4 regions of the Thalassolituus hydrocarboniclasticus genome follow, and region 4 is predicted to be linked to each of the others. Evidence: predicted binding sites of a transcription regulator. Region 4 holds the regulator's gene; each other region holds the start of a gene.
The links. Region 4 encodes sigma-54, which starts transcription at its own class of promoters, with help from an activator protein. Its sites were predicted from a motif close to TGGCACNNNNNTTGCTNT; they were not measured.
Positions count from the first base shown of each region.

Region 1 (7,278 bases), 460 kb from region 4:
GCGTGGCGACTTCACGGTTTAACGGGCTGAAGATCGAACGCACCGCCTGTTGCAGGATCAGACTGATACCAAAGGTCGCCAATAAGGTTTCCAGCGGGCGGCCATATAAATGGCGGATCACACCACGCTCAATCAAGACACCAACCAGACCGCTGACCAGAAAGGCTGCAGGTACAGCAACCACCAGAGATAAACCGATATGCTCCGGCATCAGCAACTGCACCACATAGGTGGTATAGGCACCGAGCATGATCATTTCGCCGTGGGCCATATTAATAACGCCCATCACCCCGAAGGTAATGGCCAGACCAATCGCCGCCAGCAGCAATACCGCGCCCAGCGCCAGGCCAAAATACAGGTTTTCGATATAGCCATTAATGCTGACCAGCTTCTCGATATCGGTCAGGGTGGTTTGTGCCAGCTGATATTCGTTTTTACGCGACAGTTTTTCTTCATCGCTGAAATTACGGATAAATTCACCCAGTCCGGCACGAACCTCCGGATACAGAGCGCCATCCAGCGCGGTAAGCCCGTTAATCCGTTCATTTGTCTGGTCGGATTTCAGTTGCATCAGCGCGCGTACCAGTTGCAGTACTTCCGCTACATCGCGATCCGTTTCGCGTTCCAGAGCCTGATCAATAAAAGCCCGGTCGATATCATCACTGCTTTTCAGCAGGTTCTGTGCAGCTGCCATGCGTTGTGATTTATGTTTTGACGAAATCTGCGCACGGGAAATCAGGCTGCGCAAGGCAACCCGTAATGAATTATTAACGCCAATTTTTTTAATATCACGCTTACCCAACCCAGCGACGGCCTGCAGGGTAAAGGCATCCTGAGCAGTGTCCGACTCACCGGAACTGTCTACCAGTAATAATTGCTCATTGTTTTTGACGTAATACAGGCGGCTGTCGAGCAATGCCTGCAGAATAACAATGGCCTGATCATCTTCAATAAGCGCAATCTGTTCGGCCAGCTGCGCTTTTTCTTTATAGTTCGCACTGATTAATTTCTGGCTGAGCTCTGCCAGAGAAGGCTGAGTATCAGCATTGTTTGCCAGTATATTATGGCTGGCAGAAAGTAATAAGACGGCGAAAAAAACACGTCTGAATAATGTGAACATGGGAACATCCTGTTGGGAAGGAACTGCACGCCTGCGCAGCGTTATAACAACGCCAGCAAACGTGCAGCAGGTCAGGCTTACTCGGCTGCTACCGCACCGCCACAGGTTTTAGTGGCGGTGTTATAGTTGCCGCAGTTGATTGGAGCAGTCCAGTCAGAGATCAGGTTTTTGCTTTCAGGCAGGAAGTCAGTCCAGGCATCACCCGGAACAACACCATCTGTTTGCCAAACGATATCAAACTGGCCATCTTCCTGAATTTCGCCAATCAGAACCGGCTTGGACAAATGGTGGTTCTTATTCATCACCGCCATACCACCGGTCAGGTTAGGCACAGAAATACCGATCATGGCATCCTGTACTTTACTGACATCCGCAGTACCGGCTTTTTCCACCGCTTTGGTCCACATATTGAAACCGATATAGGTTGCTTCCATTGGATCGTTGGTTACACGTTTATCGTCTTTGGTGAAGCTGTGCCATTGTTTGATAAAGGCATCGTTCTCTTTACCATCTGCGCTCATAAAGTAGTTCCAGGCGGCCAGATGACCAACCAGAGGCTTGGTATCAAAACCAGACAGTTCTTCTTCACCTACCGAGAAGGCAACCACCGGAATGTCTTCCGCGCTTACGCCCTGGTTTGCCAGTTCTTTATAGAAAGGTACGTTGGCATCACCGTTAATGGTGGAAACCACAGCGGTTTTAACACCGGCGCTGCCGAATTTTTTAATGTCAGAGACAATGGTCTGCCAGTCAGAATGACCGAACGGTGTGTAATTAATCATGATGTCTTTAGCAGCAACGCCTTTCGACTTCAGATAGCTTTCCAGAATTTTATTGGTGGTACGTGGATAAACGTAGTCGGTACCGGCCAGAACCCAGCGCTTAACGCCAACGTCATTCATCAGGTAATCAACGGCCGGGATAGCCTGCTGGTTAGGCGCCGCACCGGTATAGAAAACATTTTTCGAAGACTCTTCACCTTCATACTGAACCGGGTAGAACAGCAGACCGTTCAGCTCTTCTACAACAGGTAAAACAGACTTGCGGGAAACAGAAGTCCAGCAACCGAAAATCACATCGACCTTATCTTTCTCCAGCAGCTCACGGGTTTTTTCCGCAAATAAAGGCCAGTTAGACGCCGGGTCGACCACAACAGCTTCCAGTTGCTTACCCAGCAGACCGCCTTTTTTATTCTGCTCTTCAACCATCATCAGCACGGTATCTTTCAGCGTGGTTTCAGAAATCGCCATGGTGCCGGACAACGAATGCAGAACACCGACTTTAATAGTGTCTGCTGCATTAGCGAGACTGATACCGGCGGCCAGAGTGGTCATCGCCAGAACTTTGGTCGCTTTTGTCAGCGTGTTTAATCCCAGTTTTTTCATCTTGAGTCCGTCCTTAATGTACTTTGATTTTATCCGGAGTCCGATTACTGCTGATCAGCTCCATTTATGAGTTAGCATTTCCTGTAGAGCAAAGCCTGTACCAACTTATAACTAATTGTTTTTTAAGAGTTTTCAGCCAGCAAGGTGCCGTATGCAGGAATAAACCCGCATTACTGAAAATTCACGCACCGTTATTGCTCAGCTGCTTTTAAATATTCACCGCATTGGTGCAGACCGGATAAATCATTAATCTGCTCTGATATTAATGTTGTAGCGGCTCTTGGCTGACTGAATGCGATGCAGGGTAATATGACGAACGGTATTTTTGCTGATCTCAATATGGCGGCTGAGGAAGTTCGCTGCGTCTTCTGCGTTGCCATTCAGCATTAAATTCAGAATATGAGAGTGCTCATCATAAGTCGCTGCGATTCGTCCTTCCTGGGTAAAATCCAGCCGGCGGATAATACGCAAACGTTCACATACCATACGGTGAATCGCCGCCATCTCCTGGTTGCCACTGAGCTCCAGCAGAGAAAAATGAAAGTCTTCATCCATCTCTGCCAGTAGCGTGCTGTCATTCAGTCGCTGGCTTTCCTGGCAGCACCAAAGAGTAATCAAACCGGCCAGTTGCTCTTTAATATTCATATGTCCACACAAGCGTTTTACCGCAGCCACTTCGAGCAGGGTGCGAACGTCGTATAAGTCTTCAAAATAACGGAAATCAAAGGGCCGCACCTGCCAGCCACTGCGGAAATGCACCTGCACAAACCCATCGCGCTCCAGCCGGTACAGTGCTTCACGTACCGGAGTACGACTGGCCTGCATACGCCGGGCAATTTCGTTCTCACTGAAGCGATCACCGGGCAGCAACTGGAAATCGAAGATATCGTTTTTCAGTTGCTGATAAATGCGTTCGGCAAGGTTCAGTGGCCGTTTATTCTCACTGGCCTCAGACTTATACGACGAGCCATGCACGCTTATTTTCCCGCCTGAGATTTTAAATAAGCGATATATGCACGCCAGCCACCGAACTCACTGATATGGGTTGCACTGGCTACCGCTTCCGGTTCACAGATAAAACCTTTAACCAACCGGCCATCGGCCAGCTCGAGGGTACCGATGCCTAATGGCTGAGGAATTTCTTCAACAAAACTGCCGAAAGCAGCAACGTCCATACGCCATAATTCAACAATAATTTTATGCCCTGTTTCAGAGCCACTATTCAGCAATGCATCATTAATGCGCACCAGGCCTGGCTTGGGTGGCACTGTATTGGCAAGGGCATAAAGCTGGTATTTTTCGGCGCTCAGTGTTTGCTCCAGCAATACTGCATTACGGCTGGTGAGCTGATGATTCAGCGGCATGCCGGTTAAATGGGCGCCGACCACCGCAACCACCACCGATTCGTCATCGCGTGCGCCAAGCAATACCGGCGCTTGTGGTAAACGCAGGGCCGCCTGCCAGTGCCCAGCAAAAGTCAGTAATGCATTCTCACTGAAGGCTGGTGCAATAACCGTAATACCGAAAGGCAGCCCATCGCTGCGTAAATCAGCCGGTAAAGCGATGGCACATAAATCGGCCAGATTAACAAAATTGGTATAAGTACCCAGTTGGCTGTTGACCTTAACCGGCTCGGCCTCCACCTCAGCAAGGGTCGGAAAGCAGGGTGCTGTAGGAACAAACAGTGCATCAAAGTCCTGAAATAACTGCTGAATTTCCCGCAGCAGTTCCATACGCCGGTACTCAGCATTAAAGGCCTGAACCGCTGTACCGCTGTTACCACCGGCAATAATACTTTTCACCACCGGATTAATGCCGGGTAAATCCTGCCGGATAAATTCGCCCACGGCAGCATAACGCTCAGCCACCCAGGGGCCCTGATACAACAGGGCAGCCAGTTCAGATAACGGCGAAAAATCGATGGTGATTAATTCAAAGCCAAGGCTTTCAGCGTTTGCCAAAGCCGCCGTGAATGCAGCCTGCTGTACGTCATCACCAAACCATGGCATCCCGGCCGGTACTGCCAGCCGGCGGATGGTTTTTAATGGCGGGTTGCCCACTGGGCGGGAATACGCATCCTGCGCATCAAACTGTGCGGCCAATGCAAAAATGCGCTCGGCATCGAGGGTGTTTAACGCAAAAACAGAAACACAATCCAGACTGCGGCAGGCCGGTACAACACCCTGGGTACTGAGCACTCCCTTACTGGCTTTCAACCCGACGATATGATTAAAGCCTGCCGGAATACGACCGGAGCCTGCCGTGTCGGTCCCCAATGAAAAAGGCACATAACCGCGCGCAACCGCAACGGCTGAACCAGAGCTGGAACCACCGCTGATATATTCTTCATTAAATGGATTGGCTACCGCACCATAAGGTGAGCGGGTGCCCACCAGCCCGGTCGCAAACTGATCGAGATTGGTTTTGCCTAATACAATGGCACCGGCGTTACGCAACAGGCGCACCACGGTTGCATCTGCCTGCGGCTCATAGGCAAATTCCGGACAGGCTGCGGTTGTCGCAAATCCGGCGACGTCGATATTGTCTTTAACCGCAAATGGAACGCCGTATAACGGCAGTGCCTGCATATCACCATCGGCGGCATCCAGTAATTGCTGCAGCTGAATTAACTGCGCGCCCAGTTGTTGCTCGCTGGCCAGCTCAATCCAGACGCTGCCTTTTTTTAACACGCCGTTGCAGCTTTCCTGCTGATGCACTTCTGCCCGTAATGCATTCAGTAATTCGCTGGCATTACCGCCATTGCGATAAGCCTTTGCCCAATCGTTCAGGCTCAGCCCGAGTAATGATTTTCCTGAGGTTTCTGATGTGATGTCGCTCATAGCACTGCCAATGTGTTCAACCTTGTATACAAGATACAGAGCGACACTCGTGCCAGTTTTTACTAGGTCGGCGTAATGCCACCCTCAAGCCACGGTATTGGCGGGTTTCCTGTAATCAGCTGCTGAAAAAATCAGAAATAAGGCAGAAAATATACGCGCTGTTTAAGCGCAGAAAAGAGAATAACGTGCATCAGAACAGGGCAACTTAATTATTACCCGCTTATTATTTTACTGCCGGAATAATGGTTCTGCTAATCACCGGGGACTGCTGAAGCCCATCACAACTCCGATGAATGCGGCAACTCCTGATGACTGTTATGAGTATTCAGCCATTCTGTCAATTCATGCTCGGGCAGTGCCTGCGACCAGAAATAGCCCTGAGCTTCATCACACCCCAGTTGTTTTAACAGACGCAGCGTTGCTTCGTCTTCCACGCCTTCGGCAACCGACTGCAACCCCAGACTGGCGGCCATCTGGATAATAGCCCTCACCAGAGGCTCATCGCGCTGGGAAACCCCCAGACCCGTTATAAAGGACTTATCAATTTTCAGCCGCGAGGCCTTAAAGCGGCGCAGATACCCCAGATTGGAATAACCGGTACCAAAATCATCGATGGCAAAAGACACACCCATTGTGTAAATGCCATCCAGCTGACGACTGATATCATCGCCTTCGCCTATTAACATCGATTCAGTTAACTCCAGCTCCAGCGCCGTTGCCGGTAAACCGGATTGACGCAGCACATGCTGAACATTCCGCTCCAGCAAACCATCGCGGAACTGTACATAAGACAGATTTACCGCAACCCCCACGTTGCTATGTCCCTGTTTACGCCAGCGCATACAGGCGGCACAGGCCTCCTGTAAGACCCAATGCCCTATATCTGCAATAACCCCACTGCTTTCGGCCAGAGGAATAAATTCATCGGGCGTAATATAAGAACCATCCTCCTGTGGCCAGCGGATTAATGCTTCAACGCCACAGACCCGGCCGTTGCTGATATCAATTTTAGGCTGATAAAACAGACGGAATTGTTTGTCTTTTAATGCCTGACGGATTTGCGTCATCAGATTAAATTTATCGATATTGGCGCGGCCCATATCGTCGTTATATATGCGGAAAACACTGCGGCCTTCATGCTTGGCCTGATACATCGCCAGATCTGCATATTTGCACAGGATGTTAAATTCCGTGCCATGCTCCGGTGCCAGCGCAATGCCGACCGAACCGGAGATTTCAATCTGGGTCTGCATAATAAAAAACGGTGTGGTCGCCGCTGCAGTCATACTTTGCGCCAGCCGGGTCAGCTGGTCTTCATCGCCATCCAGTGCCGCCATCAACAGAAACTCATCACCGCCAAAACGGCACAGCACATCATCAGGACGACTGAGGGCCTGTAAGCGCCCGGCAAGCTGCTGCAGTAATAAATCACCCGCCGCGTGTCCGAGTGAATCATTCACCGGTTTAAAGTTATCCAGATCGAGGAAAAAAACAGCCAGCGGCTGCTCGTCACGCAGGCAACGCTGATACAGGCGGGCATAAGATTCCTCAGCAAAGCGCCGGTTAGATAAACCGGTCAGCTGATCCTGACTGGCAAGCCGCGCAATGGTCTTCTGGCTGTTGCGTACCCGCTGGTTTTCTTCCTTCAGACCTTGCATAAGACGCCGCTGGTCACGCAATAACAGATAAGCGCTGAAGCCGGTAATAAGCAGAATCACATCGGTAAAAATCAGATGTTTGAATTCAACTTCCGGCAAAAAAGGATGAAAGTAACCGGTAATCGTCAGCCCGGCCATCAGCGAGCAATAACTGACAATAAAGAACAATAACCCGGAAAACAGCCGCACATTGCCCAGGATGGCGGCAAAGATCAGCACACCGGGATAACCCAGCACCGCCATATCGCGCACACCTCCGGAGTGCCAGGCCAGCA
Region 1 covers NZ_CP054475.1:156,442-163,719, reverse strand. The annotation lists gene urtB (urea ABC transporter permease subunit UrtB) at 1-1,120, opposite strand, end outside; gene urtA (urea ABC transporter substrate-binding protein) at 1,198-2,454, opposite strand; gene HUF19_RS00720 (GntR family transcriptional regulator) at 2,752-3,480, opposite strand; gene atzF (allophanate hydrolase) at 3,483-5,345, opposite strand; gene HUF19_RS00710 (putative bifunctional diguanylate cyclase/phosphodiesterase) at 5,624-7,278, opposite strand, start outside.
Region 1: a site for sigma-54 is predicted at 2,591-2,608, ahead of urtA (urea ABC transporter substrate-binding protein). Genes of this name have one in related genera too.

Region 2 (7,278 bases), 510 kb from region 4:
CAAAACAGCAATAAAAAAGGGCTCCGAAGAGCCCTTTTTCCGATCTGACTAAAGCGTATTACACGCTGTAGTACATATCGTATTCAACCGGGTGAGTGGTGTGCTCAACGCGGTAAACTTCTTCCATCTTCAGGTCGATGTAAGCTTCGATCATATCCTTGCTGAATACGCCGCCTGCAGTCAGGTACTCATGGTCAGCTTTCAGGCTGTCCAGAGCTTCACGCAGAGAGCCACAAACCTGTGGAATCTTGGCTGCTTCTTCAGCTGGCAGATCGTACAGATCTTTGTCAGCTGCATCGCCAGGGTGGATCTTGTTCTTAACGCCGTCCAGACCAGCCATCAGCAGAGCTGCGAAAGCCAGGTATGGGTTAGCAATCGGATCCGGGAAACGTGCTTCGATACGCTTGCCTTTTGGAGACGCAACGTAAGGAATACGGATAGAAGCAGAACGGTTACGGGCAGAGTAAGCCAGCATTACCGGAGCTTCGAAGCCTGGGATCAGACGCTTGTAAGAGTTAGTACCTGGGTTGGTGAACGCGTTCAGGGACTTAGCGTGCTTGATGATACCGCCGATGTAGAACAGGGCAGTTTCAGACAGGCCGGCATAGCCGTCACCAGCGAACTGGTTTACGCCGTCTTTCCAGTAAGACATGTGAACGTGCATACCGGAACCGTTATCACCACAGATTGGCTTAGGCATGAAGGTAGCAGTTTTGCCGTAAGCTGCTGCAACGTTATGGATAACGTATTTCAGCATCTGCACTTCGTCAGCTTTCTTAACCAGAGTGTTGAACTTAACACCGATTTCGTTCTGACCGGCGTTCGCCACTTCGTGGTGGTGAACTTCAACGTCCAGACCGATCGCTTCCAGAGTGTTACACATGGCCGCACGGATATCGTGGTGGCTGTCTACCGGAGGAACCGGGAAGTAACCGCCTTTAACGCGTGGACGGTGACCCAGGTTGCCGCCTTCCATCACAGTCTCAGTGTTCCAGGCTGCTTCGGAAGAGTTGATTTTGCAGAAGCTGCCGGACATGTCAGAGCCCCAGCGAACGTCGTCAAACATGAAGAATTCTGGCTCTGGACCGAAGAATGCAGTATCACCCAGACCAGTAGACTTCAGGTACTCTTCAGCGCGCAGTGCTACAGAGCGTGGGTCACGGTCATAACCCTGCATAGTGGCAGGCTCGATGATGTCGCAACGCAGTACCAGAGTGGCGTCTTCGGTGAATGGGTCCAGGAAGCTGGTGCTGTCATCCGGACGCAGGATCATGTCGGATTCGTTAATGCCTTTCCAGCCGGAAATAGAAGAACCGTCGAACATCTGTCCGGTTTCGAAGAAATCTTCGTCTACATAACGCGCAGGAATAGTAACGTGCTGTTCTTTGCCCTTGAAATCGGTAAAGCGCAGATCAACCCACTTTACATCGTTTTCTTTGATTAAATTCAGAGTGTTCTCTGACATCTTACTGTCTCCAGATGCTGGTTCAACTTGATACGGGGTTTAGCCCCGGCTTGCCATGCTCAGTATTGGAGCAAGTAGTGTGCCATTTTATCTTATGGCGAAGCCCGCATGAAATCAGGGCTGCAAAACAACAAACAGGCACTCACTGCACCAAAATAAATCACAACCTGAACCAAGTGCACCATTTTAGCGCGATGGCATGAGGTGAATACGCTAGTCAGTACAAGCCTGCACATTATAGGTTCACTTGAACGCCGCAGTACATGGGATTCGGCACAAAAACAGCGCTTTCATTTATACCCTGATTAACGCTGGCAGAAATGTCCGCAGAATATGCTTACCGCTGCGAAATTGATGTCACGCTGACGACCCGTTTCAGGTATAATCGCGCCTCATTTTTTGTACAAACTTTCACCAAGGCCATTCTTGTGATCGACAACCTCAGAAACATCGCCATCATCGCGCACGTTGACCATGGCAAAACCACCCTGGTCGACAAACTGCTCGAGCAGTCCGGCACTCTGGACCGCAAAGATCAGGGCGGCGAGCGGGTCATGGACTCCAACGACCAGGAAAAAGAGCGTGGTATTACCATTCTGGCGAAGAATACCGCTATTAAATGGAACGACTACCGCATCAACATCGTTGACACCCCAGGACACGCCGACTTCGGTGGTGAAGTGGAACGGGTTATGTCGATGGTTGACTCCGTCTGCCTGCTGGTAGACGCCGTTGACGGTCCGATGCCGCAGACCCGCTTCGTAACCCAGAAAGCCTTCGAACGTGGCCTGCGCCCGATCGTGGTTATTAACAAAATCGACCGCCCGGGCGCCCGTCCTGACTGGGTAATGGACGAAATCTTCGACCTGTTCGACCGCCTCGGCGCAACCGAAGAACAGCTCGACTTCCCGGTCGTATATGCCTCTGCCCTGAATGGTATCGCTGGTCTGGATCCTGACAATATGGCAGACGACATGTCTCCCCTGTTCCAGATGATCGTTGATCACGTATCTCCGCCACCGGTTGACCTTGACGGTCCGTTCCAGATGCAGATTTCCGCTCTGGATTACGACAGCTACGTCGGCGTTATCGGTGTTGGCCGTATCGCCCGCGGCAAACTGAAGCCAGGGACCGATGTACAGATCATCTCTGCCGAAGGTAAAACCCGCAAGGGCCGCGTACTGGAAGTTAAAGGCTTCCATGGCCTGCAGCGCGTACCGGTTACCGAAGCCAATGCCGGCGACATCGTCTGTATTTCCGGTATCGACGGCCTGAGCATCTCCGACACTCTGTGTGATCCTTCTAAAGTAGAAGCATTACCAGCACTGACCGTGGATGAGCCAACCGTATCCATGACCTTCCAGGTGAACGACTCTCCGTTCGCTGGCCGTGAAGGTAAGTTCGTCACCAGCCGTAATATCAAAGACCGTCTGGAAAAAGAACTGATCCACAACGTGGCGCTGCGTGTTGAGCCAGGCGACACTCCGGAAAAATTCAAAGTATCCGGTCGTGGTGAACTGCATCTGTCCGTTCTGATTGAAACCATGCGCCGCGAAGGCTTCGAGATGGGTATCTCCAAGCCGGAAGTTGTGCAGAAAGAAATCGACGGTGAGATCCAGGAGCCTTACGAACAGGTTGTGATCGATATCGAAGAAGACCATCAGGGTTCCATCATGGAAGAGATGGGTAACCGTCGCGCCGAGATGACCAACATGGTTCCGGATGGCAAAGGCCGTGTGCGTCTTGAGTTCATCATGCCAGCCCGTGGCCTGATCGGTTTCCGTGGTCTGTTTATGACCATGACTTCCGGTACCGGCATCCTGACCAACATCTTCGACCATTACGGTCCGGTTCAGACCGGTCTGACCTCTACCCGTCACAACGGCGTACTGGTATCGATGGTTCCGGGTAAGATTCTGGGCTATGCCCTGTTCACCCTGCAGGAACGTGGCCGTCTGTTCGTATCTCCGGGTCTGGAAGTGTACGAAGGCATGATCGTTGGTCTGCACAGCCGTGACAACGACCTGGTGGTAAACCCAACCAAGGCCAAGCAGCTGACTAACGTGCGTGCATCAGGTACCGATGAAGCCATCAACCTGACACCGCCGGTTAAGCACACGCTGGAACAGGCTCTGGAATTTATCGAAGACGACGAACTGGTGGAAGTAACCCCAACCAGCATCCGTCTGCGTAAGAAGTTCCTGACCGAAAACGAACGTAAGCGCGCCAAAAAAGGCTGATGCCCGTTCTGCCGGCTCTGCTTCAGGGCCGGCATCTCCTTCCTTCTGTTTTATCCTCAGGCACTACGTGCAAATCGTATAAATCCGGTTATCCTGAAGCTGTTGTCGGACAGGGTTGACTGATTATGTTGTTTGTTTTGCGCTTATTTTCACACGCACTGCCAGTCCTGATGGTCAGTATGCTGACTTTTTTCAGCATTCCGGCTTACAGTGCTGAATCTGTGCGCGTCGGCTGTGGCGACTCCATTCCCCCGTACGTTATCCGCCAGAATGAACGCGGCATTGTGCTCGATATCCTGCGCCGGGCACTGCAGACACAGAATAAAACCATCAACGTCAGCTATAACAGTAACGCCAATAACATTGCCGCCTTTAATAAAGGCGAGCTGGATATCGCCTGCATTACCAGCTCTTCCGCCTCTCCCGGCGCACTGTTTTCCCGCCAGCCATTAATCGTGTTCCAGAATGTGGCCATCAGCCTGAGTAAACGCAACCTGTCCCTGACCGATATCCCCAGCCTGGGAGACTACCGTATTACTGCCTTCAATCTGGCCAGTCAGCTGTTGCCGGATAATTTTGCCGCAGAGGCTGCACGCAGCCCGGCCTATCAGGAGCTGGCCGAGCAGCAGAAACAGGTTGAGGCGCTGTTTAGTGGTGAGACCGACGTGATTATTCTGGAGCAGACCATCTTCCGTTATTACCTCAGCCAGCTGCGCCGCAACCACCCGAACAGCCCTGTTTATCAGCAGCAATACCAATACCACGACCTGTTTGAACCAACCTATTACTATGCCGCGTTCCACAGCAAGCAGCTGCGCGACGCCTTTGATATCGGTATGGAAATCCTGATCGACAGCGGCGAGCAGGATAAAATTCTGCAACGCTATGAACGCCTGCTGGCTGATTATCTGATCCGCTGACCTGCCCGCTGCCGATATTCCGGTAAGAGGCAAAACGCAGACATAAAAAAACCCGGCATGGCCGGGTTTTTTTATGAGCAGATATCTCAGATATCAGCCAGAGTCTTCAGCGGGTAGTTAGCCGGGAATGGCTTACGTGCCACACCGGTATCAACCGCAGCCTGAGCCACTGCTGAAGATACTGCGCCCAGCAGACGGGTATCAACGGCTTTAGGAATGATGTACTCACGACCGAATTCCAGAGATTCCAGACCGTAGGCATCCAGAACTTCCTGAGTTACAGGCTCTTTTGCCAGGCCAGCCAGTGCTTTGGCAGCAGCCAGCTTCATTTCTTCGTTGATGCGCTTAGCACGTACGTCCAGAGCACCACGGAAGATGAATGGGAAGCCCAGTACGTTGTTTACCTGGTTAGGGTAGTCAGAACGGCCGGTTGCCATGATGGCATCAGGGCGGACTTCTTTAACGATTTCCGGCATGATTTCCGGAACCGGGTTAGCACAGGCGAAGATGATTGGGTTTTCAGCCATCAGCTTGATCTGTTCGCCGGTTACCATGTTAGGACCAGACAGACCCAGGAAGATGTCTGCGCCATTCAGGGCATCATCCACGGTGCGCTTGTCGGTCTCAACAGCGAACGCCTGCTTGTACTGGTTCAGGTCGGTACGACCGGAGTGGATCACACCATTACGGTCACACATAAAGATGTTTTCTGGCTTCATACCTGCCAGGATCAGCAGCTTGGTGCAGGAGATAGCTGCAGCGCCGGCACCCAGCACACACATAGTGGCGTCTTCGACTTTCTTGCCAACAATTTCCAGAGCATTCAGAGCACCGGCAACGGTTACGATCGCAGTACCGTGCTGGTCATCGTGGAATACCGGAATATCGCACTGCTCGATCAGAGTGCGTTCAATTTCAAAACACTCTGGTGCTTTGATGTCTTCCAGGTTGATGCCACCGAAAGTGATCGCGATGCGACGGACGGTATCAATAAAGGCCTGTGGGCTTTCAGACTCAACTTCGATGTCGATGGAGTCTACGCCGGCAAAGCGCTTGAACAGCAGGCTTTTACCTTCCATAACCGGCTTGGAAGCCAGAGGACCCAGATCACCCAGACCCAGAATTGCAGTACCGTCGGAAATCACAGCTACCAGATTCCCTTTGGCGGTGTACTTGTAAGCGTTTTCAGGATCAGCAGCGATTTCCTTAACGGGCTCGGCCACACCAGGGCTGTACGCCAGTGACAGATCACGCGAGGTCTGAGCAGGCTTGGTCAGCTCAACACTGATTTTGCCCGGCTTAGGGAACTGATGGTAATCCAGAGCTGCTTGCTTGAAATCTTGTGACATAGTACTTGTCCAGTCTCTTCACTTTATTTAAAAGCCAGCTGTGCCGCATCGTCCAGAACACAGGGGGCATAAGGGTCGTACTTTCTACCAAAAACCTATTGCTTTTTCCAGCTAATCCGGCGCTTCCCTCTTTTTAACTGAGCCAGATCAGGTTTGAGGCTGCACAGGCAGCCTCATGGTTACACGCAGACCGGGAGAACGGTTTTCGGCGCGAACGCTGCCGTCATGCAGCTCAACGATACGCTTTACCAGCGCCAGACCGATACCATAGCCTCCGGCAGCATGATCACGGGCGGAATCAACTTGGGTAAAAGGATCAAAAATCCGCAGCAATTCTTCCTCAGGAACGCCCGGTCCCTGATCCTGCACCCACAATTCTGCATATTCGGCGCGGACATCAACGCCGACAAACAGCTCTGAGCCCTGTGGTGCAAAACGGATGGCGTTACGCAGCAGGTTGTCGAAAGCACGCTCAACCAGCATCCAGTCCCAGTCACATGTCAGGGCAGCGGTGGGTTCTTTGAACACCAATTGCAGGTGTTTTTCTTCAAGCTCAACGTCGGCATTCTGCAGCCAGATCCGCAACTGTGCGCCAAGACCTGAGCGGCTTGTCTGCAGCTGCTGGCTGTCGGTTTGCTGCAGGCGCGCCAGATCGAGAATCTGCCCAACCAGGCCATCGACCTGACCAACGGCGCGTTCGATCCGGTCATGTTCTGCTGCCAGAATCTGCTGCTGATCTTTTTTGCGGGCAATACCAAGAGCAATCTGCAGGCGGGTTAATGGCGAACGTAATTCGTGGGATACATCGCGCAGCAGTTGCTGGTGACTGTGCAGCAGGCGCTGCAGAGCATCGGCCATATCCACCACTTCACTGGCCAGCATGCCGATTTCATCATGGCGGTGCAGATCCTGACGCAGCCCGGAGACATCGAAGTTGCCCTGCGCCAGCTGACGTACCGTACGCTGCAGACGACGGATAGGCCGGGTCAGACTCCACACCAGCACAAAGCACAGTAGGGTAACCACGACCACAATCGCCAGCGGTACCAGCCAGCGGTCTTCATTGTTCAGCACACTCTGCCATTCTTTACGGGCTACAGCGATATAGAGATAGCCCTGGCGCTGCAACGGCCCGATCATCAGCCAGCCGTCATTTTGTCCCCACAGAATCTGATCCGCTTCCCCCGCTTCATCGGCAAACTCTTCCAGATCGTGGGGCAGCTGGCTGATCATATCCACCGGCACAGCCACCAGATTCCAGCCAGGGCGCATCTTGCGCCACAGCTTACGGCTTTCAGCCACGA
Region 2 covers NZ_CP054475.1:113,884-121,161, reverse strand. The annotation lists gene glnA (glutamate--ammonia ligase) at 59-1,465, opposite strand; gene typA (translational GTPase TypA) at 1,894-3,705, shown strand; gene HUF19_RS00525 (substrate-binding periplasmic protein) at 3,885-4,625, shown strand; gene HUF19_RS00520 (malic enzyme-like NAD(P)-binding protein) at 4,712-5,974, opposite strand; gene HUF19_RS00515 (HAMP domain-containing sensor histidine kinase) at 6,122-7,278, opposite strand, start outside.
Region 2: a site for sigma-54 is predicted at 1,533-1,550, ahead of glnA (glutamate--ammonia ligase). Genes of this name have one in related genera too.

Region 3 (7,278 bases), 870 kb from region 4:
AAGCCAAACGTCTGCGTCATAAAGGCCACTCGCCGTTCAGCTGGCGTAATGAACTGACCTGGTGGTATGGCTTCAGCCTTTTACTGGCAGCGGTATGCGGTGCGCTATGGGGCTGGATGGGAGTGTTTTTCTTTGTTGCCCAGAGCTTCTTTGCCTTCAGCCTGCTGGAAGTGATCAACTACGTTGAACACTACGGCCTGCACCGCCGCAAGCTGGACAATGGCCGTTACGAGCGTCCGGATATCGAACATTCCTGGAACAGCAACTACCTGTTAACCAATCTGTTCCTGTTCCAGCTGCAGCGTCATTCCGATCACCACGCGTATCCGAAGCGTCGCTATCAGGTACTGCGCCATCACGATGTCAGCCCGCAACTGCCCAGTGGTTACGCCACCATGGTGGTGCTGGCCCTGATTCCGCCACTGTGGTTTAAGGTGATGAATCCGCGCGTTGAACGCTATTACAAAGGCGAGGAACACCAGCTGCAAAGCAGCTGACAAAAAGCCGCTGGGCCAGACACCGGCTCAGTACAGCGCCAGACCCGCCGTGGCAACAATGATCAGCAGCATCAGCAGCAGTTGCCACGGTTTTACTTTCTCACCGAACAACCACACGCCCCAGCACGCCGCACCGATAATGCCGACGCCACGCTTAACGGTTTCAACAATGCCCGGATGAATCTCCGTTACTGCCAGCCACTGGCCGCTGACCGCCAACACAAACACCAGTAAAGCCAGCGCCATTAATCCCCACGGACCGGAATAACGCGGCACAGACAAAGGATCACGGCGGCGTAATGAATCAACGCTATAGGCCAGCAATAACACCAGACACATACCGGCACTCTGAATCAGGCCGTGAAAAAAGACCGTGGCCGATGTCAGTGCCATCTTGTCAAAGACAATGCCCGTGCCCCAGCACAGAGCGACGACCAGCATCAACCCCAAACCCGCACCGGCTTCTTTTGGCCTGAGCAATAAATTCCAACCGGAATGCAGCAGAAAAATCGCCAGCACAATGCTCAGCATCGCCAGTAACTGCACCCCGCTTAGCCGCTCCCCCAGCAAACCCGCGCTGAGCACTGCGGCCACAACCGGTGTAAACGACAGCACCGGCACCAGCAAGGCAATACGGCCGACACTGAGTGCTTTGATATAGCAGACACTGGCCAATGCTGATACCAACAGCGACACCAACCCCGGAAGCCAGTAACCCGCCTCCGGCAGTGACGCCCCCTGAGACAACCACAACAACAGATACAGCGGAGTAACGCCGGCACTGAGCCAGATAGCCAGAGTCAGCGGCTGTGCATGAGCCGTCAGTTTTTTGCGCGCCAGATCGAACAGCGACCAGGCCAGCGCAGATAACAACATAAACGACATAGCAGTCCCGGTGATGATAAATAAAACCATCTTACGTGTTCACCGGACCGACGTCAGCGTCCTGCTGAAAATGAATCAGGACGATGCACCCTGTTTTTTTATTGCGCAAAAAAGGGGCAATAAAAAAAGATAACAACCCGGCCAGACGCTGAAAACCCGGATAATTCCCTGCGCACAGCGAAAAAGTAAAACTGGCACGTCTTCTGCTGAACCTATTGCATTCCACATCAACGGCGATATGGAACACAACCTGAATTTCCGGATAACGGCGTCCACTCCGCTTGCATACTGCAGGCGGATGGGACGCCGTTTTTTATTTCCGGGAAGCTGTTGAGCAATTTCTTAAACGTTAATGAGGTAATGCCATGTCTTATCTGATGCCTGCCGAGTTTGCCACCAAAATGGTAGATGCCGGTGAAGCAAAAATTTATATGTCGACCCGCGATACTCTGGTACGCGCTTTTATGGCCGGTGCCATTCTCGCTCTGGCGGCGGTTTTTGCCGTCAGCGTTGCCGTGGCAACCGGTTCACATCTGATTGGTTCCATTCTGTTTCCCGTTGGTTTCTGCATGCTTTATCTGATGGGCTTTGATCTGCTCACCGGTGTATTTATGCTGACGCCGCTGGCCTGGCTGGATCGTCGCCCCGGTGTTACCTGGGGACAGATTCTGCGTAACTGGGGACTGGTTTTTCTCGGTAATTTCGGTGGCGCTTTAACCGTTGCTTTCCTGATGTCATTTATTTTCACCTACGGCTACAACACCGATGGCGGCGCTATTGCGGAAAAAGTGGCTCATATCGGTGAAGCCCGTACCCTGGGTTACGCTCAATACGGTGCAGCCGGCTGGTTTACCATTTTTATCCGCGGCATGCTGTGTAACTGGATGGTTTCTATGGGTGTTGTCGGCGCCATGATTTCCACCAATGTCAGCGGTAAAGTGATCGCCATGTGGATGCCGATTATGCTGTTCTTTTTTATGGGTTTTGAACATTCCGTCGTTAATATGTTTCTGTTTCCGTTCGGCCTGATTATGGGCGGTGAATTTTCGGTAATGGATTATTTTATCTGGAATGAAATCCCGACCGCATTGGGTAATCTGGTGGGTGGTCTGGCCTTTACCGGCTTAACCCTGTACGCCACCCACGTCCGTACTGCAAAAAAACGTGCGCTGATGTCAGCACAGACTCAGGCTCAGCCACAGATGTAAGCAGCGAATGCAATAAAACCCCGGACGATATTTCCGGGGTTTTATTGCAGATTACCCATGGCAACCCAATGACTTCTTCTCTTAATATCCGTCTTGGTCAGTATTCAACGGCCGGATGCAAAGCCGTTAATCAGGATTTTCACGGCGCCTGTCTTGCCGATAATCTGCAGAAAGAGCGCAAAGGTATTGCCATTGCTCTGGCCGATGGCATCAGCAGCAGCAATGTCAGCCAAATTGCCAGCGCCGCTGCCGTTAAAAGTTTTCTTGACGATTATTACTGCACCCCTGATGTATGGAGTGTGCGTAAATCGGCGCAGCGGGTTATTCAGGCCAGTAATTCCTGGCTTTACAGTCAGACGCGGCGCAGTCAGTACGCCTGGGAACGGGATAAAGGTTATATCTGTACTTTTTCGGCGCTGATTCTGAAATCCACCCAGGCGCATATTTTTCATTGCGGTGACTGCCGCGTTTATCATCTGCAGGGACACTCGCTGGAGCAATTAACCCAGGATCACCGGGTACAGATTTCTGCCGACCAAAGCTATTTAGCCCGCGCGCTGGGCATGGACCAGCAGCTGGATATTGATTACCACAACATGCCACTGACTGCCGGCGATGTTTTTATTCTCGCCACCGATGGCCTGTATGAGTTTGTCAGCCACGGACAAATCACAGCAGCCATTGCACAGGCGCTGGAAATTAACAGCGAAAACAGTCTCGAACTCTGTGCACAGCAACTGGCGGAGCTGGCTCTGAGTCAGGGCAGCGACGACAATATCAGCATTCAGCTGGTTTATATTACCTCACTGCCCGATACCAACATTAATGAATGGCAGCAGCAATTACAGCAGCTGACGTTACCACCGGCACTGGATGAAGGTACGGAATTCGATGGTTTTACCCTGTTGCGCCGTTTGCATATCAGCGGCCGCAGTCATGTGTATCTGGCCCGCGATCAGCACAGTGGCGAAAACGTCGTTTTAAAATTTCCGGCTTCAGATATTCAGGCCGACAAAGCCGGCCTTGAACGTTTTCTGCTGGAAGACTGGATTGCCCGGCGCATTCACAGCTCCGCTGTTTTACGTGCGGCCGCAACTAACCGACAAAAACAGTATTTGTACAACGCCACGGAATGGGTTGAAGGCCAGACACTGCGCCAGTGGATGCTGGATAACCCGCAACCCGGTTTAACCAAAGTACGGGACATCGTCACCCAGATAGCAAAAGGCTTAAGAGCGTTTCACCGGCTGGAAATGCTGCATCAGGATTTAAAGCCCGACAATATTATGATTGATGCTGACGGCTGCATAAAAATCATCGATTTTGGCGCCGTGCAGGTCGCAGGTCTGGCAGAAACGCATCAGTCTCCGGCGGAAAATCCTTTCCCGGGCACCGTGCAATATATGGCGCCGGAGTATTTCTGCGACGGTCATACCGGCACGCATTCGGATCTTTTTTCTCTCGCCGTCATCACCTATCAGATGCTCAGCGGTGGCGAACTGCCTTACGGTTTAAACGTCGCGAAAGCGCGGACGGTGCATGCGCAGCGACGCCTGCAATACCGTCCGCTGGCCATATCTGGCCGTAACATACCGCCGTGGATCGACACCGCTCTGGAAAAAGCATTGCAGCCTCTGCCACATAAGCGCAGTGCGGAGTTATCAGAATTTATTTTTAATCTTAATCAGCCCGCTGAGGATTATTTGCGTCAACAGAAGCCGCCGTTAATGGAACGCGATCCTCTGCTGTTCTGGCAATCAACCACCGTCATACTGCTGCTGACGGTGGTCTGGCTGAGCTGGAAGCTGTTGCGCTAATACGGCGCTAATACAGCACTAGCACGGCGCTAAAACACAGCACTGGCAAGGCAATACCGCAGCAATAACGCCGGCCTGTTTCAGCTCTGCCAGCGCTCAGGGGCATAGGAAAATACCGGTAACGACCAGCGCCAGCGAATGGCCGCCAAACGCATCGCCAAACCAACCGAAAAAGCCGCCAGCATGGTGACGCTTTCGTTCACACCAAAATGCAGCAAGGTTAAATACAGCAGCGCGACCAGCAACGACACACTGGCGTATAACTCGTGGCACAACACCTGTGGGGTCTGATTACAGAGAATATCGCGCAGAATACCGCCAAAAATACCGGTAATAATGCCCGCCATAACCACCACCGGCAGACTGTAATCCAGCTTCAGCGCAACATTGCAGCCGATAATGGTAAAGGCCACTAAGCCCATGGCATCAAGAATTAAAAACAAACGCTGTAAACGATGCATAAAACGCGCAACCACCATGGTCAGCAAACCGGCGGATACCGTGAGATAAATATAAGGGGGATGCTGAGTCCAGGTCACCGGGAAATTACCCAGCAGGACATCACGCACAGTGCCGCCACCCAGCGCCGTTAAAAAGGCGATTAAGGCAACACCAAACATATCCATATTACGACGACCGGCGGCGAGCGCCCCGGACATGGCTTCAGCAGTAATAGCAATTAAATAGACAGTGGTCAGCACACAGAACTCCTGCGTAACCTGTGCCCCTCCCCCTGTCCTGTGTACCTGAGAGTTTAACCGTGCGGAATGGTCCGCCGGCTTGCTCCTTCGGTGGACTGCATCGGGTGCAGCCTCTCTCCAGATGGCCTGTCAATGAACCCGCAGTCCGGTAGCCTGAGCGTTTATGGGAGTTTGCGCCTTCGGCGGGTGTACGGCTGAATGCCAGCTTAGTGACAAACAAAACACCACTCTCCTGCGGGGTCGCCATTGTAGACAATCGGGCCACAGAACACCAGATGCTGAACAAATGATCAGTTTTATATCCCCGCCAGCCTGAATCGCAGACACAAAAAAACCGGCCGAAGCCGGTTTTTTATGTAACTACCTGACCGTAGTCAGGTGCCGTGTGCGCTGGTAAGACAAGGCGAAAGTGGTTGAGGAAACGGAGTGTAGTTACCTACATGAGGCAGATTTTTGCTCCTGCAAAATCTGCATTTCCGCCATCCATGGCGGTCATATTCCGAAACCCTGCAGATACAAAAAAACCGGCCGAAGCCGGTTTTTTTGTATCTGGAAAGCAATGCTTTCTGGGCGTTGCGAGCGACGGTCAGCCGCGGCGGAAGTTTCTGAGAAAGCGCAATGTAGATGTCCTACCTGAGGCAGATTTTTGCTCCTGCAAAATCTGCATTTCCGCCATCCATGGCGGTCACATTCCGAAACCCTGCAGGCATAAAAAAACCGGCCGAAGCCGGTTTTTTATGTAACTACCTGACCGTAGTCAGGTGCCGTGTGCGCTGGTAAGACAAGGCGAAAGTGGTTGAGGAAACGGAGTGTAGTTACCTACATGAGTATTCCGAAACCACTTTCAACGCAGTATTACCAAGCACACAAGCCGGGAAGTTACATACGTTCCCAAACGGTCGCGATACCCTGACCCAGACCAATACACATGGTCGACACACCGTACTTACCACCTTCCTGCTCAAGCACGTTGATCAGAGTGGTAGAAATACGCGCACCGGAACAACCCAGTGGGTGACCCAGAGCGATGGCACCGCCATGAATATTTACACGGCTGTCAGCGATTTCGGTCAGTTTCAGGTCCTTGATGCAAGGCAGAGACTGAGCACCGAAAGCTTCGTTCAGCTCCCAGTAATCGATATCGGTAACGTCCAGACCAGCGCGCTTCAGTGCTTTCTTGGTCGCAGGAACCGGGCCGTAACCCATGATCGCTGCATCAACACCGGCAACCGCCATACCAATGATACGGGCACGTGGCTTGAGGCCCAGTTCCATTGCTTTCTCGTAGCTCATCAGCAGCATGGCTGATGCACCATCGGTGATCTGAGAAGAAGTACCGGCAGTTACGGTACCGCTCTTAGGATCGAAAGCAGGACGCAGGTTACCCAGGCTTTCAACAGTGGTTTCCGGACGGATAGTTTCGTCTTCGGTTACCAGAATCTGTTTGCCTTCAGCATCGTGGCCGTACATCGGAACGATTTCGTTCTTGAACTTGCCTTCCAGAGTCGCTTTGTGAGCCAGACGGTGAGAACGCGCAGCGAACTCATCCTGCTGCTGACGGGTAATACCGTGCATTTTGCCCAGCATTTCCGCAGTCAGACCCATCATGTTGGATGCTTTAGCGAAGTGCTTGGAAGACTCAGGGTTGTGGTCGAAACCGTGCTGCATGTTCACGTGACCCATGTGTTCAACACCACCAACAACGAATACATCGCCGTTACCGGTCTGAATAGCCTGAGCCGCAGTGTGGATAGCAGACATTGCAGAACCACACAGACGGTTAACAGTCTGAGCGCCCGCTTCTTTAGGCACAACAGTCAGCAGACCGATCTGACGTGCAACGTTGAAGCCCTGTTCCAGAGTCTGGTTTACACAGCCCCAGATAACGTCTTCAACCAGAGCAGGGTTAACGCCCGGGTTACGTTCGAACAATGCGTTGATCAGATTTGCAGAAATGGTTTCCGCACGTACGTTGCGGAATACGCCACCTTTGGAACGACCCATAGGTGAGCGCACTGCATCAACAACAACAACGTCTTTTGGATTGTAAGACATGGTTTAAATCTCCTAGTGCGCCTATTAACCGAAGTAGCTTTCGCCGTTCGCAGCCATTTCACGCATACGAGCGGTTGGTTTGTACAGATTGCCCAGGTCGGCGTACTTGTCGCAC
Region 3 covers NZ_CP054475.1:1,492,134-1,499,411, reverse strand. The annotation lists gene HUF19_RS06610 (alkane 1-monooxygenase) at 1-497, shown strand, start outside; gene HUF19_RS06605 (DMT family transporter) at 525-1,382, opposite strand; gene HUF19_RS06600 (formate/nitrite transporter family protein) at 1,748-2,590, shown strand; gene HUF19_RS06595 (bifunctional protein-serine/threonine kinase/phosphatase) at 2,659-4,407, shown strand; gene HUF19_RS06590 (trimeric intracellular cation channel family protein) at 4,488-5,108, opposite strand; glycine riboswitch at 5,131-5,239, opposite strand; glycine riboswitch at 5,240-5,353, opposite strand; gene fadA (acetyl-CoA C-acyltransferase FadA) at 5,988-7,163, opposite strand; gene fadB (fatty acid oxidation complex subunit alpha FadB) at 7,188-7,278, opposite strand, start outside.
Region 3: a site for sigma-54 is predicted at 1,575-1,592, ahead of HUF19_RS06600 (formate/nitrite transporter family protein). Genes of this name have one in related genera too.

Region 4 (7,278 bases):
TGGACATCATCCGACAACTCAAGGCGCGTGGCATCGGCGTACTGATTACCGACCACAACGTACGGGAAACTCTGGCTATCTGTGAGAAAGCCTATATTGTCGGAGGGGGCCACATCATCGCCGAAGGCACCGCTGAACAGGTATTGGCCAGCGAGCAGGTGCGCAAGGTATATCTGGGCGAGGACTTCCGCCTGTGATGGCCTCTCAGGCAGCAGAGAAGCGCCTGATGATTCAGCGCAAAGGAAGATGCACAAAAGATTCCAAGGTTTACCGCTTGGCGTATAATGCACAGACTATGCCGATACTGAGTGATTACTGAACTTTTATGAAAGCGTCTCTTCAGTTAAAGATGGGTCAGCACCTGACCATGACCCCTCAGTTGCAACAAGCCATCCGCCTGCTTCAGCTGTCTACCCTCGACCTGCAGCAGGAGATTCAGGAAGCCCTCGATTCCAATCCGATGCTCGAAGTCGAAGAACACGAGCACGATGACCTGCCCGACCTGTCCCGCAACAGCGATCACGACACCAGCACCAGCCACGAAGTCAGCAGTCAGGACGACAGCCATAACGACACCCCAGAGCTGGACGAACAGTGGTCACAGGAACAGCTACCCGACGACCTGCCGGTCGACAGTCAGTGGGAAGACACCTACCAGACCACCGCCAGCGTTGCCTCCGGCAGCAGCAGTAATGCCATCGACGACGATTTCGACTACGACTCACGTCATGCCAGCACCGAAGATCTGCAGGACCATCTGCTGTGGCAGCTTAACCTGACTCCGATGTCGGACACCGACCGCGAAATTGCCCTGATGCTGATTGATGGCGTGGATGACGACGGCTACCTGCATACCACCGTTGAAGATATTCTGGAAAGCATGGACCCCGCACTGGACGTCGAAGAAGACGAAGTGATGGCCGTGCTGCACCGCCTGCAACAGTTTGATCCCGCAGGCGCGTTCGCCCGCGACCTACGTGAATGCCTGCTGCTGCAACTGCAGCAACTGCCGGCAGAGACCCCATGGCTGAACGAAGCCAAAATGGTTATCCGCGACTATATCGAGTTGCTGGGCAGCAAAGATTACCCAACGCTGATGCGCAAAACCAAGCTGCGCGAAGATGACCTCAAAGCAGTACTGCGCCTGATCAAAGAACTCAATCCCAAGCCGGGTGCCGGTATCAGTGCCGAGCAGGCCGAGTACGTAGTGCCCGACGTACTGGTACGCAACATCCGTGACGAATGGCGGGTTGAACTGAATCCGGAAATCGCCCCCAAGCTGCGAGTGAATGCTGACTACGCCTCACTGGTCCGCCGCTCCGATAACAGCACCGATAACGCTTTCCTGCGCGATCACCTGCAGGAAGCGCGCTGGTTTATCAAAAGCCTGCAAAGCCGCAATGAAACCCTGCTGAAAGTGGCCACCAAAATCGTCGAATATCAGATCGAATTCTTCGAACAGGGCGAGGAAGCGATGAAGCCGCTGGTTCTGCACGATATCGCCGAAGCCGTTGGTATGCATGAATCCACCATTTCCCGGGTAACCACCCAGAAATACATGCACACCCCGCGCGGTATCTTCGAGCTGAAGTACTTTTTCTCCAGCCATGTCAGCACCGATGGCGGTGGCGAATGTTCCTCTACCGCAATCCGTGCCATGATTAAAAAACTGATTGCCGAAGAAAATGCGCGCAAGCCGCTGAGCGACAACAAAATCGCCGCAGTGCTGGGCGAAAAAGGCATTCAGGTCGCACGGCGCACGGTGGCCAAATACCGTGAAGCCATGATGATTCCGCCTTCAAATGAACGTAAACAATTGATTTAAAAACAACAGCCAGCAACAAGGAGTCTGGACATGAAGATCAATATCAGCGGTCACCACGTTGACGTTACCGAATCTCTGCAAGTGTACGTAGACGAAAAAATGTCCAAGCTGGGACGCCACTTTGACAACATCACCAACGGCCAGGTAACCCTGACCGTTATTAAAGAGCGCATGATTGCTGAAGCCACCATTCACGTCAGTGGTGCTGACTTGCACGCCAGCGCCGAGCACGATGATATGTATGCGGCCATCGACCAGATGACAGACAAGCTCGACCGTCAGGTTCTGAAGCACAAAGAAAAACTGGTGGCGCGGCAACACGGACAAGGCTGATTAATGGACATTCGCATCGAGGATATCCTCACACCGGAACGCACCCTGATTGACGCACCGGTGTCCAGTAAGAAGAAATTACTGGAGTACCTGGCAGGTTTTATCGCTGAGCAACTCAGCGACAGCTCCGCCGACGATATTTACGAGCGATTACTCGGCCGGGAACGCCTTGGCAGCACCGGGATTGGCGAGGGTATCGCCATTCCCCACTGCCGCCTGAAGCAGTGCGACCAGGCCATGGGCGTACTGCTGCGTCTGGTGGAACCGGTGGATTACGACGCCATTGACCGTAAGCCGGTCGATCTGGTGTTTGCTCTGCTGGTTCCCGAAGAAGCCACTGAACAGCACCTGCAGGTGCTGGCCATGCTGGCACGCAACTTCAGCGAGCCGGCCTACCGCGAGGCACTGCGCAAAGCGCCGGATGCGCAACGGTTTTATCAGCGGGCACTGAGCGGACAACCGGGCTGACATCAGCCCAACGGCCAATGGAGGAGCACAGCAATGCGTTTAGTAGTGATCAGTGGCCGGTCCGGCTCGGGCAAGTCCAGTGCTCTCCACGTTCTGGAAGACCTTGGTTTCTACTGCATCGACAATCTGCCGGTCGCCCTGTTACCGGCTCTGGCCAGACAGACTGAAATTGAAGAAAAGCTGGCCAAAGTCGCGGTCAGCGTCGATGCCCGCAATCTGCCCCATGCCTTCGATAATATTCACGAAGTTCTGCATCAGTTACCCAGTGCAGAATACCAATTGGATGTGGTCTATCTCGACGCCAGCGAAGAAGTGCTGTTGCAGCGCTTCAGCTCTACCCGGCGTAAGCACCCACTGACCAGCAAAAGCACATCTCTGGCCGAAGCCATCGATAAAGAGCGCCTGCTGCTGGAACCCATCGCCAACCTTGCCGATCTGACACTGGATACCACCAACATGTCCGTGCATGAGCTGCGCAGCCTGATCAAACTGCGGGTGGCGGATAAAACCAGCAACGACATAGCCATCCTGTTCGAGTCATTCGGCTTCAAGCACGGCATCCCGATTGATGCCGATTATGTATTCGACGTGCGCAACCTGCCGAATCCATACTGGGACCCGGCACTGCGCGCTTTTACCGGACGCGACCCGGAAATCAGGAATTTCCTCGCTCAGGAACCGCAGGTCAGCCAGATGCAACAGGACATCAGTGGCTTTATTCAGCGCTGGCTGCCGGCCTTTGTCGATGCCAACCGCAGCTATATGACCATTGCCATCGGCTGCACCGGCGGGCAGCATCGCTCCGTTTACCTGGCAGAACAACTTAAGGCAGAATTCTGCCATCATTACAGCAATGTTCAGGTTCGCCACCGCGAGCTGGGCAGCGCCGATATTCATCAGGATCAGAACGGATGACCAGCACCGAAATCACCATCATCAATAAGCTCGGTCTGCATGCGCGAGCGGCTGCCAAGCTGGTTTCCACAGCCGCTGCTTATTCCTGCCAGATCAAAGTCGGTTACCCCGACCGCATGGTCGACGGCAAAAGCATTATGGCGGTGATGATGCTGGCCGCCAGCAAAGGCACCAATATTCATATTCATGCCGAAGGCCAGGATGCCGAACACGCACTGGCAGCTCTGGTGGATCTGATCAACCGCCGTTTTGACGAAGAAGAATAGCCCGGTAAAACAATCTTCTAGACGGAATTCTGCGAGTAGTTTCGTGGTATCAGAGGCCTAATCAGGCTAGAATCTGAGCATTCAACCATCCCCCGAACCGAGCTTGACTCATGGCACAGCAAACCGAAAAGGCTAAAGCCAAGTTACACAGCCTGACCGCCGCGCTGGAAAGTGGTGCGCTGGCGCAGGTCAAGCGCATCCTGAATTCGGGTCTGGCTCCGGTTGATATCGCCCACCTGATCGAATCCTCTCCGCCTAAAGCCCGTAAACTGCTGTGGGAACTGGTCGATAAGGAACTCGAAGGCGAGGTCATGCAGAACCTCAGCGAAGAGCTGCAAAGCCACTTCCTGAGCGACATGAGTGCGGAAGAAGTTGTCGATCTGACCGCCGACCTCGACACCGATGACGTGGCCGACATGCTGCAGCAGCTGCCTGAGCGTGTGACTCAGGAAGTTCTGGAGTCGATGGACCATCAGGACCGCGCCCGTCTCGAAGCCGTACTGGGCTATCCGGAAGACAGTGCCGGTGGTCTGATGAACACCGATACCGTGACCATCCGTCCGGATATCACCCTTGAGGTTGTCCTGCGCTACCTGCGCCGCCACAAATCCCTGCCCGCCATGACCGATAACCTGTTGGTGGTTAACCGCCAGAACGAATTTATCGGTACGCTGGCGATCAGCAAACTGCTGGTCAGCGACCCGCAACAGACTGTGCGTGAAGTGATGAGCACCGACGCGCGGGTTATTCAGGCAACCCAGCACGAAAGTGAAGTTGCCAAACTGTTCGAACGCCACGATCTGGTATCGGCGCCGGTGGTTGATGCCGCCGGTATGCTGCTCGGCCGTATCACCATCGATGACGTGGTTGACGTTATCCGCGAAACCGCGGACCACTCGCTGATGAGTATGGCCGGTCTGGATGACGAGGAAGATACCTTCGCCCCGACGCTGAAAACCAGCCGTCGCCGCGCCGTCTGGCTGGGTATTAATCTGCTCACCGCGCTGGCCGCCTCTGCCGTTATCGGCCTGTTTGATAAAACCATCGAGCAGGTTGTGGCCCTTGCGGTTTTAATGCCGATTGTCGCTAGCATGGGCGGCATTGCCGGCAGTCAGGTGCTGACTCTGGTTATCCGCGGTCAGGCGCTTGGCCATCTCAGCGGCAGTAACTTCCGCTGGCTGTTTAACCGCGAAATTATGGTTGCCGCCATTAACGGCGTACTCTGGGCTGTGGTTATCGCCTTAATTACATACGCCTGGTTCCGTGACCCGGCTATCGCCCTGATTATCGGCGCGGCCATTATCATCAATCTGATGGTGGCGGCGATGGCCGGCGCCAGTCTGCCACTGCTGCTCAAAGCCCGTGGCATCGATCCCGCCCTGGCTGGCAGCGTGGTGCTGACCACCGTCACCGACGTGATCGGCTTTCTATCTTTCCTGGGGTTAGCTACCCTGTTCTATCTGTAACCTGCATTTAAAGTACCCCTGATGAACGAATCTGATTACCCGGACGACGAGATCGAATACGTCAGTAAGTCCGAAATGAAGCGCGAAGCAGAGCGCTGGCAAGAACTGGGCAAACGTCTGACCGAGCTGAGCACTGCCAAGCTGAAAGAATTACCGATCAGCGAAACCCTGTATAACGCTCTGGTGGAAAACGCCAGGCTGAAGCAGCACGAAGCCAAGCGCCGTCATATGCAGTACATTGGCCGTCTGGTTGGTGATGAAGACCGGGATGCGATTCAGGCCAAGCTCGACCTGTTTGATCCATCCAGCGAAGCCTATGGCCGCCGCATCCGTCAGCAGGAATTGTGGCGTACCCGTCTGGTCAGCGACAGTAACGGACTGAATGCTTTTATCGAAGAGTTTCCGGCGGTGGACCGCCAGCAGCTGCGTAATCTGGTGCGTAACGCCCAGAAAGAAATGAGCAGCGAACCACCGAAGCCCGGCACTTCATATAAAAAGCTGTTTCAGTTTATCAAGGAGCAGATGGCCGACTAACGGCCATCCGTTCAGAAACGCCGGTGCTGAGTCACCGGCATTTTTTTGCGTACCTCCGCCAGCTGCGGCAGATCAATCTCCGCCAGCGCCACACCGGCCTCTTCTTCCAGCTCGGTCATTACCGTTCCCCAGGCATCAATAATCTGCGAATGACCATAGGTACGGCGTTTATCGTCATGCCAGCCACACTGGTTCGCGGCCAGCACATAGCACTGGGTTTCAATCGCGCGGGCACGCAGCAGTGTTTGCCAGTGCGCGGTACCGGTGGTGTAGGTAAAGGCCGCGGGCACAGAAATCAGCTCCGCGCCCTGCTCGCGCAGACGCTGAAACAACCCCGGAAAGCGCAGGTCGTAACAGATCACCAGCCCCAGTCGGCCGGCCGGTGTATCCACCAGCACCACCTCATCCCCGGGTGCAAAGCGTTCTGATTCACGGTAACTGCCGTGGGCATCGCCAACATCGACATCAAACAGATGAATCTTGTCGTAGCGGGCAACCTGTTCGCCTTCGCTGTTAAACACCAGACAGGCCGAACGCACCCGCGGATCGCCGTCCGGACATGGCATCGGCACCGCACCGGCCACCAGCCAGAGTTTCAGCTCCTGCGCCCAGCCGGCCAGACGCTGTACATACTGCGGATCTGCAGCAATGGCGTTGTACTGCTTACCATCCAGCGTGAGGAACATTTCCGGTAGCAGCGCCAGCACCGCCCCCTGTGCCGCTGCCTGCTGCAGCAGGTCATAGGCCTGTGCCAGATTGTGCTCAATCTGTGTCTGGCTGCTGAACTGAATCACCGCGACGCTAGCCATCAGTCGTCGTCGCCTCCGCCGAAGATATAGAAAATACTCTTGAAGCGTTCCAGCAGGCTGCGGCTTTTCTTACCGTCGACTTTATCGTCAAAGGCCTGATTGATCTTAAGATCCGGTTTTTCCCAGGTGCCTTTCAGGTCGTAACTGGCACTGGTGAAGCGCGCCAGCTCATCGCCGATCAGTTTCTCGGTAACGTAGATCGAGGCCGCAACCGGTGGCGCCAGACCGGCCAGCAGTGCCACCATCGGCAGCGTACTGGATACCGGGAAGGTCACCGCCAGCTTCATATCCAGCGTCTGGGTATTCAGATCGGTGCTGCCTGAGGTCAGGAATTTCCCCCCCGGACCATCCATGCTCAGCGGCTCGGTCAGGGTCAGCAGGCCATTCTCAATCCGCGCCTTGCCTTTCAGTGTGTCGAAGGCCACCCCGGACTGATACAGATCGGAGAAGTCGAGCTTCAGGCGGCGGGCGACCGAATTAAAGTTCAGCGCACCAAAGGCTTTTAACGCTCCGGCACCTTCGGCAGCCATATTGCCGTCTTTCACACGGAAGCTGGCCAGACCATTGAGGGTTTTGTTGTTGTAGGCCAGTGGCGAGCCCTGCCAGCTCAGCTGCAGGGTCGAGCGCATATCCTTACCTTCAATCGCGGCTTCCTGACGGAA
Region 4 covers NZ_CP054475.1:621,381-628,658, reverse strand. The annotation lists gene lptB (LPS export ABC transporter ATP-binding protein) at 1-197, shown strand, start outside; gene HUF19_RS02645 (RNA polymerase factor sigma-54) at 326-1,825, shown strand; gene hpf (ribosome hibernation-promoting factor, HPF/YfiA family) at 1,856-2,158, shown strand; gene ptsN (PTS IIA-like nitrogen regulatory protein PtsN) at 2,162-2,626, shown strand; gene rapZ (RNase adapter RapZ) at 2,660-3,541, shown strand; gene HUF19_RS02625 (HPr family phosphocarrier protein) at 3,538-3,807, shown strand; gene mgtE (magnesium transporter) at 3,918-5,273, shown strand; gene yjgA (ribosome biogenesis factor YjgA) at 5,295-5,807, shown strand; gene HUF19_RS02610 (carbon-nitrogen hydrolase family protein) at 5,819-6,616, opposite strand; gene HUF19_RS02605 (YhdP family protein) at 6,616-7,278, opposite strand, start outside.